2 regions of the Streptomyces sp. NPDC056479 genome follow, and region 1 is predicted to be linked to the other one. Evidence: predicted binding sites of a transcription regulator. Region 1 holds the regulator's gene; the other holds the start of a gene.
What was found. Region 1 encodes HspR, which represses chaperone genes until heat shock. Its sites were predicted from a motif close to TTGAGNNNNNNNNNCTCAA; they were not measured.
Positions count from the first base shown of each region.

Region 2: a site for HspR is predicted at 3,968-3,986, ahead of dnaK (molecular chaperone DnaK). Genes of this name have one in related genera too.

Region 1 is NZ_JBHTRZ010000005.1:579,633-586,122, forward strand. It holds gene dnaK (molecular chaperone DnaK) at 1-56, shown strand, start outside; gene grpE (nucleotide exchange factor GrpE) at 56-700, shown strand; gene dnaJ (molecular chaperone DnaJ) at 737-1,918, shown strand; gene ACFQ6S_RS23045 (heat shock protein transcriptional repressor HspR) at 1,924-2,370, shown strand; gene ACFQ6S_RS23050 (PA14 domain-containing protein) at 2,453-4,120, opposite strand; gene ACFQ6S_RS23055 (PA14 domain-containing protein) at 4,185-5,903, opposite strand; gene ACFQ6S_RS23060 (sugar ABC transporter substrate-binding protein) at 6,198-6,490, shown strand, end outside.
Region 2 is NZ_JBHTRZ010000003.1:266,251-272,740, forward strand. It holds gene narH (nitrate reductase subunit beta) at 1-825, shown strand, start outside; gene narJ (nitrate reductase molybdenum cofactor assembly chaperone) at 825-1,319, shown strand; gene narI (respiratory nitrate reductase subunit gamma) at 1,316-2,038, shown strand; gene dnaK (molecular chaperone DnaK) at 2,035-3,921, opposite strand; gene ACFQ6S_RS12710 (OsmC family protein) at 4,183-4,611, opposite strand; gene ACFQ6S_RS12715 (hypothetical protein) at 4,677-6,490, opposite strand, start outside.

The DNA of each region.
Region 1 (6,490 bases):
ACGACGTCGTGGACGCCGAGATCGTGGACGACGAGCGCAAGGACGGTGTCGCGTAATGACGGAGGAGACCCCGGGCTTCGAGGAGAAGCCCGACGTCCCCTCCGGCGCGACCCCTGACGACGCCGAGTCGAAGGCCGCCCCTCAGGAGGGGGCGGCCCCGGCCGGGGACGGAGCAGCAGACGCGGGCCTGGTGGCCCAGCTGGACCAGGTGCGTACGGCGCTCGGTGAGCGCACGATGGACCTCCAGCGGCTCCAGGCCGAGTACCAGAACTACCGCCGCCGCGTGGAGCGGGACCGGATCACGGTCAAGGAGATCGCCATCGCGAACCTCCTGACCGAGCTCCTGCCCGTGATCGACGACATCGGCCGCGCACGGGAACACGGCGAACTCGTCGGCGGATTCAAGTCCGTCGCGGAGTCGCTGGAGACCGTCGCGGCGAAGATGGGACTGCAGGCGTTCGGCAAGGAGGGCGAGCCCTTCGACCCGACGATCCACGAGGCCCTGATGCACTCCTACGCGCCGGACGTCACCGAGACGACCTGCGTCGCGATCCTCCAGCCGGGGTATCGCATCGGCGAGCGCACCATCCGCCCCGCGCGGGTGGCCGTGGCCGAGCCCCAGCCGGGCGCGCAGACCGTCAAGGAGGAGTCTGCCGAGGCGGCCGACGACAAGGAGAGCGGTGGCCCGGACGAGGGCTGACGTTGAACTGACGAGGAGAGAGGAGGGGCGTCGAGGATGAGCACCAAGGACTTCATCGAGAAGGACTACTACAAGGTCCTCGGCGTCCCCAAGGACGCCACCGAGGCCGAGATCAAGAAGGCGTACCGGAAGCTCGCCCGCGAGAACCACCCGGACGCCAACAAGGGCAACGCCAAGGCCGAGGAGCGCTTCAAGGAGATCTCCGAGGCGAACGACGTCCTCGGCGACCCCAAGAAGCGCAAGGAGTACGACGAGGCGCGCGCCCTCTTCGGCAACGGCGGGTTCCGCCCGGGGCCGGGCGGCGCGGGCGGCTCCTTCAACTTCGACCTGGGCGACCTCTTCGGAGGCGGCGCCCAGGGCCAAGGGGGTTCCGGCGGCTTCGGCGGCGGAATCGGTGACGTCTTCGGGGGCCTGTTCAACCGCGGCGGCGCGGGCACGGGCACACGTACCCAGCCCAGGCGCGGCCAGGACATCGACACCGAGGTCAACCTCAGCTTCACCGAGGCGATCGAGGGTGCGACGGTCCCGCTGCGGATGTCCTCGCAGTCACCGTGCAAGGCGTGCGCGGGCACCGGCGACAAGAACGGCACGCCGAGGGTGTGCCCGACCTGCGTCGGCACCGGCCAGGTGGCCCGGGGTTCGGGCGGCGGCTTCTCGCTGACCGACCCCTGCCCGGACTGCAAGGGGCGCGGCCTGATCGCCGAGCACCCGTGCATGGAGTGCAAGGGCAGCGGCCGGGCGAAGTCGTCCCGGACGATGCAGGTCCGCATCCCGGCCGGGGTGTCGGACGGCCAGCGCATCCGGCTGCGCGGCAAGGGAGCGCCCGGCGAGCGCGGCGGCCCGGCGGGCGACCTCTACGTCACCGTGCATGTCGACGCCCACCCGGTGTTCGGCCGCAAGGACGACAACCTCACGGTGACCGTCCCCGTGACCTTTACGGAGGCGGCCCTCGGCGGCGAGGTCAGGGTTCCCACCCTGGGCGGACCGCCGGTCACCCTGAAGCTGCCGCCCGGCACGCCCAACGGCCGCACCATGCGGGCGCGGGGCAAGGGCGCGGTCCGCAAGGACGGCACCCGCGGGGACCTGCTGGTCACCGTCGAGGTGAGTGTCCCGAAGGACGTGACGGGGAAGGCTCGTGACGCGCTCGAGGCGTATCGCGAGGCGACCGCGGAGGAGGATCCGCGGGCGGAGCTGTTCCAGGCCGCGAAGGGAGCTTGATGGAGATGGACGGTCGTCGACGCAACCCGTATGAACTGACCGAGGAAACCCCGGTCTACGTCATTTCGGTGGCGGCCCAGCTCTCCGGCCTGCACCCGCAGACCCTTCGCCAGTACGACCGCCTGGGCCTGGTGTCCCCCGACCGCACGCCCGGCCGGGGCCGCCGCTACTCGGCCCGCGACATCGAACTGCTCCGCCAGGTGCAGCAGTTGTCGCAGGACGAGGGCATCAACCTGGCCGGCATCAAGCGCATCATCGAACTGGAGAACCAGGTCGTCGCGCTGCAGTCCCGCATGGCGGAGATGCAGGCGGCCCTCGACGGGGCCGCGGCGGCGATGCAGCAGCGCGAGGCCGCGGTGCACGCGTCGTACCGGCGCGACCTGGTGCCGTACCAGGAGGTACAGCAGACCAGTGCGCTGGTGGTGTGGCGGCCGAAGAAGCCCAAGGACTAGGCAGACCGCAGGCAAAAGGGGCCCGGAGGAATCTCCGGGCCCCTTTCCTGTGCCGTGAGCGGCCCGCCGTCAGCTGTGGCCGTCAGCGGCCGACGAAGAACTCCAGCGAGGTGCTCTGCGTGCTCTGGCGGCCGTAGGCGTCCACGGCGTACACCTCGGCGATGCAGGGGCCGTTGTAGGGCGCCGTCCAGGAGAGCGACCCCGTGGCGGAGAACCGGGTGCCGCTGATGCCGCAGGCGCCCGAGATCTCCCAGGAGTAGCCCTTCAGGACGCGTGCCTCGTCGCCCGTGCCGGGGGCGGCCGTGAGCTGGATCGGACTGCGCGCGGGCACGCCCGTGGTGACCAGGGTCAGCTTCGGCGCGGCCGGGCCGCTCGCGGTGGCCGGCGTCAGACGGTCGACGACGGTCTCCGCGGAGGGGACGGAGTCGGCGCCCTGGGCGTCGACGGCGGCCACGTAGTAGTAGGCCTTGCCCTTCGGGGCGGAGGTGTCGGCGTACGACGTGCCGGACGTGGCGCCCAGGAGGCTCCAGGCGCCGGTGGCGGTGGTGCGGCGGTAGACGCGGTGGCCGGTGACCCCGGCGTCCTCGGCCGCGGTCCACGTCACCTTCGTGGAGGCGTCGGCGGGCGTGCTCGTGAGGCCCGTGGGGGCGGCGACGGCCGACGCCACGGGGCGGGTGACCACCGCGGGGTCGGAGACCGGGGCGATGTTGCCGGCGGCGTCGAGGGCCACCACCTCGTAGTTGTAGGCCAGGCCCGCGGGTGCCACGGGGTCCGTCCAGGACGTGCCGAAGACGATCTCCGGACCGTCCATGTCCGACTGGCCGCCCTCCGCGCCCCACACCTCGTAGTGGTGCACGTCCTTGGACGTCGAGGCCTTCCACGTGACGGAGTTGCCCGCCGTCGTCCCCAGCGCCGACACGGTCTCGACCCGCGCCGGGGCCGTCCGGTCGACGGTGGTGACGGCCTGATCCGTCGTACCGGCCGACTCGTTGCCGGCTTTGTCGTAGGCGCGGACCTCGTAGTAGTAGGTCGCGCCATTCACCGGCAGGGTGCTGTCGGTGTACGTGGTGGAGGTGGTCGTCGCGAGCGGGGTGCTGCCGTAGGAGGCGCCCTTGAGGCGGCGGTGGACGCGGTAGCCCGCGAGGTCCATCTCCGGGTTCTTGGACCAGGTCAGCTTGGCCTTGCCGGTGGCCGTGTCGTACGTGACCTTCGCACCGGTGGGCGTGAGCGGCTTGACCTTGTCGACGGTGGCCGAAGTCCGCGGGGCGTAGCCGAACTTGACCTTCGCGCTGCCGGTCCAGTTCACGTAGTCGATCCGCAGCGTGTGCTTACCCGCTGGAACGGAGACGTTGACGGTCTTGGAGACGGTCGTGGAGGTGTTCTTCCACAGGTCGATCTTGCGGGAACCGTCGAGGTAGACGCGGATGCCGTCGAGCCCGGAGGCGGAGAGGACGAAGGGCCCGCCGGAGCCGAAGTCGCGGGTGAGGGTCCAGCGGACGGCGAAGTTGTCCTTGGGGAGGCCGGAGGCGGGGGCATTGGTGCCCCAGTTCTGGTCGATGGCGGTGTCGCAGTCGGTCTTCTTCGGCGTACCGGAGAAGGCCGTGTTCGCGAAGAACTGCCGCTTGAAGACGGGCGAGTTGCAGGTCACGGCGGCGGACGCGGGCGCGGCGAGGGTCGTGAGCAGGCCGCCCGCGGTGGCGAGCACGAGGGCGGTCGCGGTGACCGCGGGCGTGCGTCTGGCTGGGGTCATGGGGTCCTTCGGTCCTGTTCGGCGACGGCGGTGATCAACCGTCGCCGAACACGTACGGCGTCTGTCAGGGGTTGTCGGCCGGGGCGGTGACCGCCCAGTCGCCGCCGGGCGCCGACTCCGTGCCGTCCGCGTACATCGCGGTCACCCAGTAGTGGCGGGTGGTGCCCGCGCCGGCGCCGGTGTCCACGTAGGAGGTGCCGGTCGTGGCCGCCAGCTTCTCGTAGGCCTCGGTGTCGGGGTTCCAGCGGTAGACCTGATAGCCGGTGGCATCGGCCACGGTGTTCCAGGTCAGCACTACGTCGTCGTCGTTCTCGTCGGCCGTCAGATGTACCGGCGAACCCTCCGGCGTGGCCACGCTCGGCGTCATGTCGAGCTCGGTGACGCGCACGGCCTGGACCGGATCGTCGCTCCACTTGATGGCGGAGTTGCCCTCGTCGTCCACGGCGTCGACGAAGAAGCAGACCTCGTCGCCGTCGGGGAGCGTGGTGTAGTCGTAGGACGTGTCACTGGGCGAGACGTAGTCCACCAGGCTGCCCCAGCAGACTTGTTCGCCCTCGTCGCCGTAGAGCTCGCCCCAGTGGACCGTGTAGTACTTCAGGTCCGTTGCCGCGCTCTTGTCCCAGTCGAGCCGGAAGCCGTACTCGGTCGGGGTGGCGTTCAGCCCGGTGACGAGGGCCGGCGGGTCGTTGTCCCAGATCTTGCCGTACTGAGTCGCGGACCGGGCCGACTCGTTGCCCGCCGCGTCGACGGCCGAGACCCGGTAGTAGTACACGACGCCCTTGGCGGCGGCGGTGTCCAGGAACGACAGCTGGTCCGTGCCGCCGATCTCGGTGTAAGTGCCGCGCTCGGTGGCCGCCCGGAAGACGCGGTACTTCACCGCGTCCGCGACCTTGCCCCAGCCGACCTCCAGTCCGCCGGACCCGCCGGTCGGGGTCACCTCACCCGTCGCCTTCGTGATGGTGGGCGAGGCGGGTGCGACCCGGTCGACGGTGGTGATGGCCTGATCCGTCGTACCGGCCGACTCGTTGCCGGCTTTGTCGTAGGCGCGGACCTCGTAGTAGTAGGTCGCGCCATTCACCGGCAGGGTGCTGTCGGTGTACGTGGTGGAGGTGGTCGTCGCCAGCGGGGCGCTGCCGTAGGAGGCGCCCTTGAGGCGGCGGTGGACGCGGTAGCCCGCGAGGTCCATCTCCGGGTTCTTCGCCCAGGTCAGCTTGGCCTTGCCGGTGGCCGTGTCGTACGTGACCTTCGCGCCCGTGGGCGTGAGCGGCTTGACCTTGTCGACGGTCGCCGAAGTCCGCGGCGTGTAGGCGAACTTGACGTTCGCGGTGCCGGTCCAGTTGACGTGGTCGATGCGCAGGGTGTGCTTGCCGGCGGGGATGGTGACGTTGACCGTCTTGTTCGCGGTCGTCGACACGTTCTTCCACAGGTCGATCTTGCGGCTGCCGTCGAGGTAGACGCGGATGCCGTCCTGGGTGGAGGCCGCGAGGGAGAACTGGCCGCCGGAGCCGAAGTCCCGGGTCAGGGTCCAGCGGACGCTGAAGTTGTCCCGGGGGAGGCCGGAAGCGGGGGCGCCCGTGCCCCAGTTCTGGTCGATCGCGGTGTCGCAGTCGGTCCGCTTGGGGGTGCCCGAAAACGTCGTATTCGCGAAGAACTGCCGCTTGAAGACGGGGGATGTGCACGTCACGGCGGCGGACGCGGAGGGGGTCATCGAGAGCAGGGTGCCCGCGGTGGCGAGCACGACCGTCGTCGCGGCAGCGGCGGTCGTGCCTCTGGCTGGGTTCATTCGATCCTCTGGTCGAGTGCGGGACAGCGGTCAGGAGCTGTCCTCATCAGGACTCGCGAGTAATGGGGTTGGTTGTACGGATCTTGATCCTGCGTTCGATCGAGATTCCGTGGAGGGGGTGTAACGGGCGTTTGGAGAGGTTCCGCCATGTCTTTACATGGTCAGCGGAGCGTGGTGTTGCGCACTCGTTAAGTAGTTCCGCTTGACGCTGGGGGTCGTCGGCGCGTTGTCTTTTCAGACATCTGGGCGCAATGGCGCGCCCGTGTCCCGAAGGCACCAGAAGTGAGCTCCTCTATGCGTCCCTTGCGCCCGCTGCGCCGCACCGCCACAGCCGTGGCCGCCGCGTCCACGATGACCCTCTCGCTGGCCGCATGCGGGGCGCTGGGTGTCACAGGGGACAGCAGTGAGGCGAGCCCGACCAAGGGCAACGACGTCACCGTGGGCCTGCTGCTGCCGGAGACCGCGAACACGCGCTACGACAAGTTCGACTTCCCCATCATCAGGAGCAAGGTCCTCGAGCTCACCGACAAGCAGGGCAGGGTCGTCTACAAGAACGCCGACGCGAACGCCGCCAAGCAGGAGAGCCA
Region 2 (6,490 bases), on a different contig from region 1:
GAGACGTGCGTGGGGCGGCTGCGCTACCTCGGGGTGGTGCTGTACGACGCCGACCGGGTGACGGCCGCGGCCTCCGTCCCGCGCGAACGGGACCTGTACGAGGCGCAGTTGGGCATCTTCCTCGACCCCGAGGACCCCGAGGTGCGGCGGGTGTGCCAGGCCGCGGGGATCCCCTACGACTGGCTGGAGGCGGCTCGCCGCTCCCCCGTGCACGCGCTGATCAGCAAGTACCGGGTCGCGCTGCCGCTGCACCCGGAGTACCGGACGATGCCGATGGTCTGGTACATCCCGCCGCTCTCCCCGGTGGTGGACGTGCTGGCGGAGACCGGGCACGACGGCGAGGACGCGGGGAACCTGTTCGGTGCGATCGACAGCCTGCGCATCCCGCTGGAGTACCTGGCGGAGATGTTCACGGCAGGGGCGATCGGCCCGGTCCGCTCCTCGCTCGAGAAGCTCGCCGCGATGCGCTCCCACATGCGGGCGATCAACCTCGGGGAAGAGCCGGATCCCTCGGTGCCGGCCGCGGTGGGCATGGCGGCCGGGGAGATCGAGGCCATGTACCGGCTGCTGGCGATCGCCAAGTACGAGGACCGGTACGTGATTCCGACGGCGGCCGTCGCGGATGCCCGCCGTCTTGAGGAGTCGGCGCTCCCGCAGGGGTGCAGCCTCGACTACGACGGCGGGCCCGGAATGGGCGGGGACGGACCCTTCGGCCAGGACTCCGGCCGCAAGCTGCTGCCGCTGGTGTCGGTGCAGAACTTCCACGCCCTGCGCGGACGGCAGACCTCCGACGACACCGCCGACGTCGACCCCGAGGAGGCCTGATGCCGTCCTTCGAGGTCCTCTACCAGGCGGCCGCGCTCTGCCTGACCTACCCCGACGACGACTTCCGCGCCCGGCTGCCCCTGCTGCGTGAAGCGGCCCCGCAGCTACGGGAGTTCACCGACCACGCGGCGCTCACGCCACCGGAGGAACTGGCCGCGCACTATGTCGAGGTCTTCGACCTCAAGAACCGCCACTGCCTGTATCTGACCTGGTGGCGCGACGGGGACACCCGGCGGCGCGGGATGTCGCTGCTCCGCTTCAAGGACGTCTACCGCGCCCACGGCCTGGAGTTCTCCGGCGAGGAGCTGCCCGACTTCCTCCCCGCGGTACTGGAGTTCGCGGCCCGCACCGGCGACACCGATCTCCTGCTGGACCACCGGGACTGCCTGGAGCAGCTGCGCTCCCGGCTCACCGATTTCGGCACACCGTACGCGTCCGTCCTGGACGCCGTGTGCGCCGCACTGCCGACCGCACACCCGGGGATGCGCCCATGACCACACTGCTCTGGGGCGTCCTGCCCTATGTCACCTTCGCCCTGCTCGTCGCCGGCCTGGTCTGGCGCCACCGCTACGACCGCTTCGGCTGGACCACACGCTCCTCCCAGGTCTACGAGTCGAGGCTGCTGAACATCGCCTCGCCCGCCTTCCACTACGGCATCCTGTTCGTGCTGGTCGGCCATCTGGTGGGCCTGTTCGTCCCGGAGTCCTGGACGGACTCGCTCGGCGTCGGCGAGCACACGTACCACCTGTTCTCCCTCTACGGCGGTACGGCGGCCGGGGTGCTGACGGTCGCCGGGATCGTCCTGCTGGTCTACCGCCGCCGCACCAGCGCACCGGTGTTCCGGGCGACCACGGCCAACGACAAGGTCATGTACGTCGTACTGCTCGGCGCGATCGTGCTCGGCATGGCCGCCAAGCTGACGCACGCCTCCGGCGACGGCTACAACTACCGCCAGTCCATCGCCCCGTGGGCCCGCAGCCTGTTCACCCTCCAGCCCGACCTCGACCGGATGGCGGGCGTGCCGGTGCTGTACCAGATCCACGCGGTGGTCGGCATGGCGCTGATCGCGCTGGTGCCGTACACCCGGCTGGTGCACATGTTCAGCGCGCCGGTGCAGTACCTGTTCCGGCCGTACCTGGTGTACCGCAGCCGCGACCCCGAGCAGCTGGGGCCGCGGCCGGAGAGGCGCGGCTGGGAGAAGGCTGACTCCTAGGCCGCCCCGCCCTTCTGGTCCCTCTGGTCCTTCTCGTCGTCGACGATCTCGGCGTCGACCACGTCGTCGTCCTGTGCCGCGCCCTGCTCAGTGCCGGTGCCTGACTCTGCCGAGCCGTCCGACGGTGCCTGCTGGGACTGGGCGTACATGGCCTGGCCCATCTGCTGGCTGACGGTGGCGAGTTTCTCGATGCCGGTGCGCAGGGCGTTCGTCTCGGCGTTCTGCTCGAGCTGCTGCTTGAGGTCCGTGATCGCCGACTCGACCTCGGCCCTGGTGTCCGCCGGGACCTTGTCCTCGTTGTCGCGGACGAACTTCTCGGTCTGGTAGACGAGCTGCTCGGCCTGGTTGCGGGTCTCCGCCGCCTCGCGGCGCTTGTGGTCCTCCTCGGCGTACTGCTCGGCCTCCCGCATCATGCGGTCGATGTCGTCCTTCGGCAGGGCCGAGCCGCCCGTCACCGTCATCTTCTGCTCGCGGCCGGTCGCCAGGTCCTTCGCGGAGACGTGCATGATCCCGTTGGCGTCGATGTCAAAGGCGACCTCGATCTGCGGGACGCCGCGCGGTGCCGGGGGCAGACCGGTCAGGTCGAAGACGCCCAGCTTCTTGTTGTACGCTGCGATCTCGCGTTCGCCCTGGTAGACCTGGATGCCGACCGAGGGCTGATTGTCGGCGGCCGTAGTGAAGATCTCCGAACGCCGGGTGGGGATCGTCGTGTTGCGTTCGATGAGCTTGGTCATGATGCCGCCCTTGGTCTCGATGCCGAGGGACAGCGGTGTGACGTCGAGCAGCAGGACGTCCTTGACGTCGCCGCGGATGACGCCGGCCTGGAGGGCCGCGCCCACGGCCACGACCTCGTCGGGGTTGACGCCCTTGTGCGGGTCCTTGCCGGTGAGTTCCTTCACCAGGTCGGTGACGGCGGGCATCCGGGTGGAGCCGCCGACGAGGATGACGTGGTCGACCGCGGAGAGCTTGATGCCGGCGTCCTTGACGGCCTGGTGGAAGGGGGTCTTGCAGCGGTCGAGGAGGTCGGCGGTGAGCTCCTGGAACTGGGCGCGGGTCAGCTTCTCGTCGAGGTGGAGGGGGCCCTCGGCGGAGGCGGTGATGTAAGGCAGGTTGATCGTCGTCTCGGAGGAGCTGGACAGCTCGATCTTGGCCTTCTCGGCGCCCTCGCGCAGCCTCTGCAGCGCCATCTTGTCGTTGCCGAGGTCGATGCCGTTCTGCCCCTTGAACTTCTTCACCAGGTACTCGACGATCCGCTGGTCCCAGTCGTCGCCGCCCAGGTGTGTGTCGCCGTTGGTGGCCTTGACCTCGATGACACCGTCACCGATCTCCAGCAGCGAGACGTCGAAGGTGCCGCCGCCCAGGTCGAAGACGAGCACCGTCTGCTCCTCGCCCCGGTCCAGACCGTAGGCGAGGGCGGCGGCCGTGGGTTCGTTGATGATCCTGAGGACCTTCAGGCCCGCGATCTCGCCGGCCTCCTTGGTGGCCTGCCGCTGGGCGTCGTCGAAGTAGGCGGGGACGGTGATCACCGCGTCGGTGACGTCCTCGCCGAGATAGGACTCGGCGTCCCGCTTCAGCTTCTGCAGGACCCGGGCGGACAGCTCCTGTGCCCGGTAGCGGGTGCCGTCGATGTCGCCCTGGTCGGGAAACCGCCAGTTCCCATCGCCCATGTACCGCTTCACGGAGCGGGCGGTGCGGTCCACGTTCGTCACCGCCTGCCGTTTGGCCACCTCCCCCACGAGCACCTCGCCGTTCTTGGCGAAGGCCACGACCGACGGGGTGGTCCTGGCCCCCTCCGCATTGGCGACGACAGTGGGTTCGCCGCCCTCCAGGACGGCGACCACCGAGTTCGTGGTCCCGAGATCGATCCCGACCGCGCGTGCCATCGTTGTCCCCTTCCGCCAGGGCACCTCTTGAACTACAGCACAAAACTTGAGTGGGCTCTTGTCAATGGGACGGGTGACCGAGGGGACGGGCACCAAACGGCCCTGAGCGCTCGCTCAGGGTTCGGGGGGCCGGCCCGAAGGGCCGCCCCCCGAGGGGCGCGGGGCTGTATCGATATGCGGCTCCGCCGCGTGTGCGCGACCGGCCGCCGCGGCGCCGCGGACGCCGGACGACCGAACCGCGGCACCCCCGTAGGCGACCCGCTAGGCCAACTTCGCCGACAGCGTGATCGTCGTGCCCGTCAGCGCCTGACTGACCGGACAGTTCTTCTTGGCGTCCTCCGCGGCAGCGACAAACGCGTCGCTGTCGATACCGGGAACCGTCCCCTCCACCGTGAGGTGAATCCCGGTGATCCCCTCACCCGGCTGGAAATTCACGTCGGCCGAGGTGACGAGCTTGGTGGGCGGGGTGCCGGCGCCGTTCAGGGCGTGCGAGAGCGCCATGGAGAAGCAGCTGGAGTGCGCGGCGGCGATCAGCTCCTCCGGGCTGGTCTTGCCGTTCGCGTCCTGGGAGCGCGAGGCCCACGTGACCGGCTGCGCGGCGATGGCACCGGAAGAGTCGAAGTTGACGACACCGTTGCCCTCGAGCAGGTTGCCTTCCCAGACGGTGTGTGCGGAGCGCGTGGTAGCCACGGTTCTTCCTTTCGCGTGGGGGCCCGTTTGCTGGGGTCCGTGCCTCCATCCGATCACACTCCGGCTCAACTCACCCGGAAGACCGGCCCACGCGGGGTGAACGGCAGACGACGGCCCGGGGGAATCAGATACGCGTGCTCGCGCCGCACCCGCAGAACGTCGCACCAGCCGTCCGTGATGACGAGCACGGGCGCGCCCGGCGGGAAGTCGTCCGCGCGCTGCAGCAGGTCGATCCCGGGCTGCAGGACCGTACCGCCACGGCCGCGCACCCGCACCCGCCCCGCGATGTCCGTCACCGGCACATACCCGGCGTCGTACGGACCCGCGTCGCAGAACACCACCCGCGCTGCCGGTACGTCCCGCGCCTCGGCGTACGAGGCGATCGCGCCGAGCGCCTTGCCGAGCATGCCGGCGCCCATGGAGCCGGAGGTGTCCAGGACCACGCCGAAGGTGCAGCGGGCGATCTCCTCGGGCGGGAAGTAGCGGCCGGCGCGCGGAATGTCGGGCGTCGACGCCTGGCGGCGCGCGGGACGTGCGTACGTCCGCACCGGTTCCGGACGCGGCACGAACTCGTCGAACCAGCGGGCCAGTCGGGCGTCCCAGGGCAGCGGCGGATGGCTGAGCGCGCGGATCTCCTGGACCAGGTCGCCGGGCAGGAAGCCGCGCTCCTGCTGCTGGTGCAGGTCGAGGCCCTGGCTGAGGCCCCGGCGGTAGAACTCGTCGAGGTCGACACAGTCGCCGGGCGGGCCGAGCGGGGCACCCAGTACGTCACCGACGCCCTTGCCGCGCAGGGTGGCCAGCCGGCGCATCCGGCGCAGGTCGCCGGTGATCCGGTCGTAGACCTCCTCGGCGGACAGGCCGGTGAACTGGGCGTCGTACAGCAGTCCCTGGGGCATCTCCCCGACCTGCATCTCGCGCAGCCAGCCGTTGATGACGTAGTCGCAGGCGACGTTGAACAGATAGGGGTCGCGTGGACCGCAGCGGTCACCGTGGCGCAGGGCGGCGTGCAGCATCTCGTGGGCGAGGATGAACCGCCATTCCTCGGCCTCGAAGTGACGCAGCGGGTTGATGTAGATCTCGCCGGCCTCGGTGTTGACGGCGGCGACGGCGATGCCGTGGGCGCGGGCCAGTTCGGCGTCGGCGACCAGCTTGATGCCGGCCGCGATGCCGCCGAGCAGCGGGTAGGAGGTGATGAACCATTCAAGGGCCCACTGCCAGGGCCGCTTCTTGACCGGTTCGCCGAGCATGGAGTCGCGCCGGCCGCCCGCCATGTCCATCGCGGTGGACACGGTCCGGGTCAGCGCGGTCGCGAAAGCCAGCTGATGGTCCGGGGGCGAGCCGAGCCAGCCCATCCACTCCACGAGCAGCAGGTCGGGCTCCGCCCCCGCGGTGCCGCAGCGCTCGTACGCGGCCGGGACGCCGTCGCGCCGCCAGTGGGCGGCGAGCTGTTCCTCGTCGCCGTCCGGGTAGGTCAGGGGCAGGTGGTCGGGGGCCGTGCCGACCGGGAAGGTGAGCAGGAAGCGGTTGACGACGACGCAGCGGGCGGCGAGTTCGGCGCGGTCGGGCTGTACGGGCGTGCCCTTCCGGGAAGGGACGTGGCCGAAGCCCAGGTGCAGGACGGCGTGCGCGATGGCCCAGGCCCAGGTGGCGGGTTCGGCGGTGGGGGTGCCCCCGCGCGAGTCAGTTCGAGCGTGGCGGAGGTCGGGGTGAACGTGCAAATCGCCCTGGGAGTCGACGAGGACGAGTCCGTCGCGGGGTGCCCGTTCGCACTTCTCCTGTCGGCAGACATCGAACTCGACGGCGGCGAGCGCGGGGTTGGCCCGCACCAGCCGCATGCCCTCGGCGAACGCCTCCGCCGCGAGGTCCCGCTTCTTCTTCC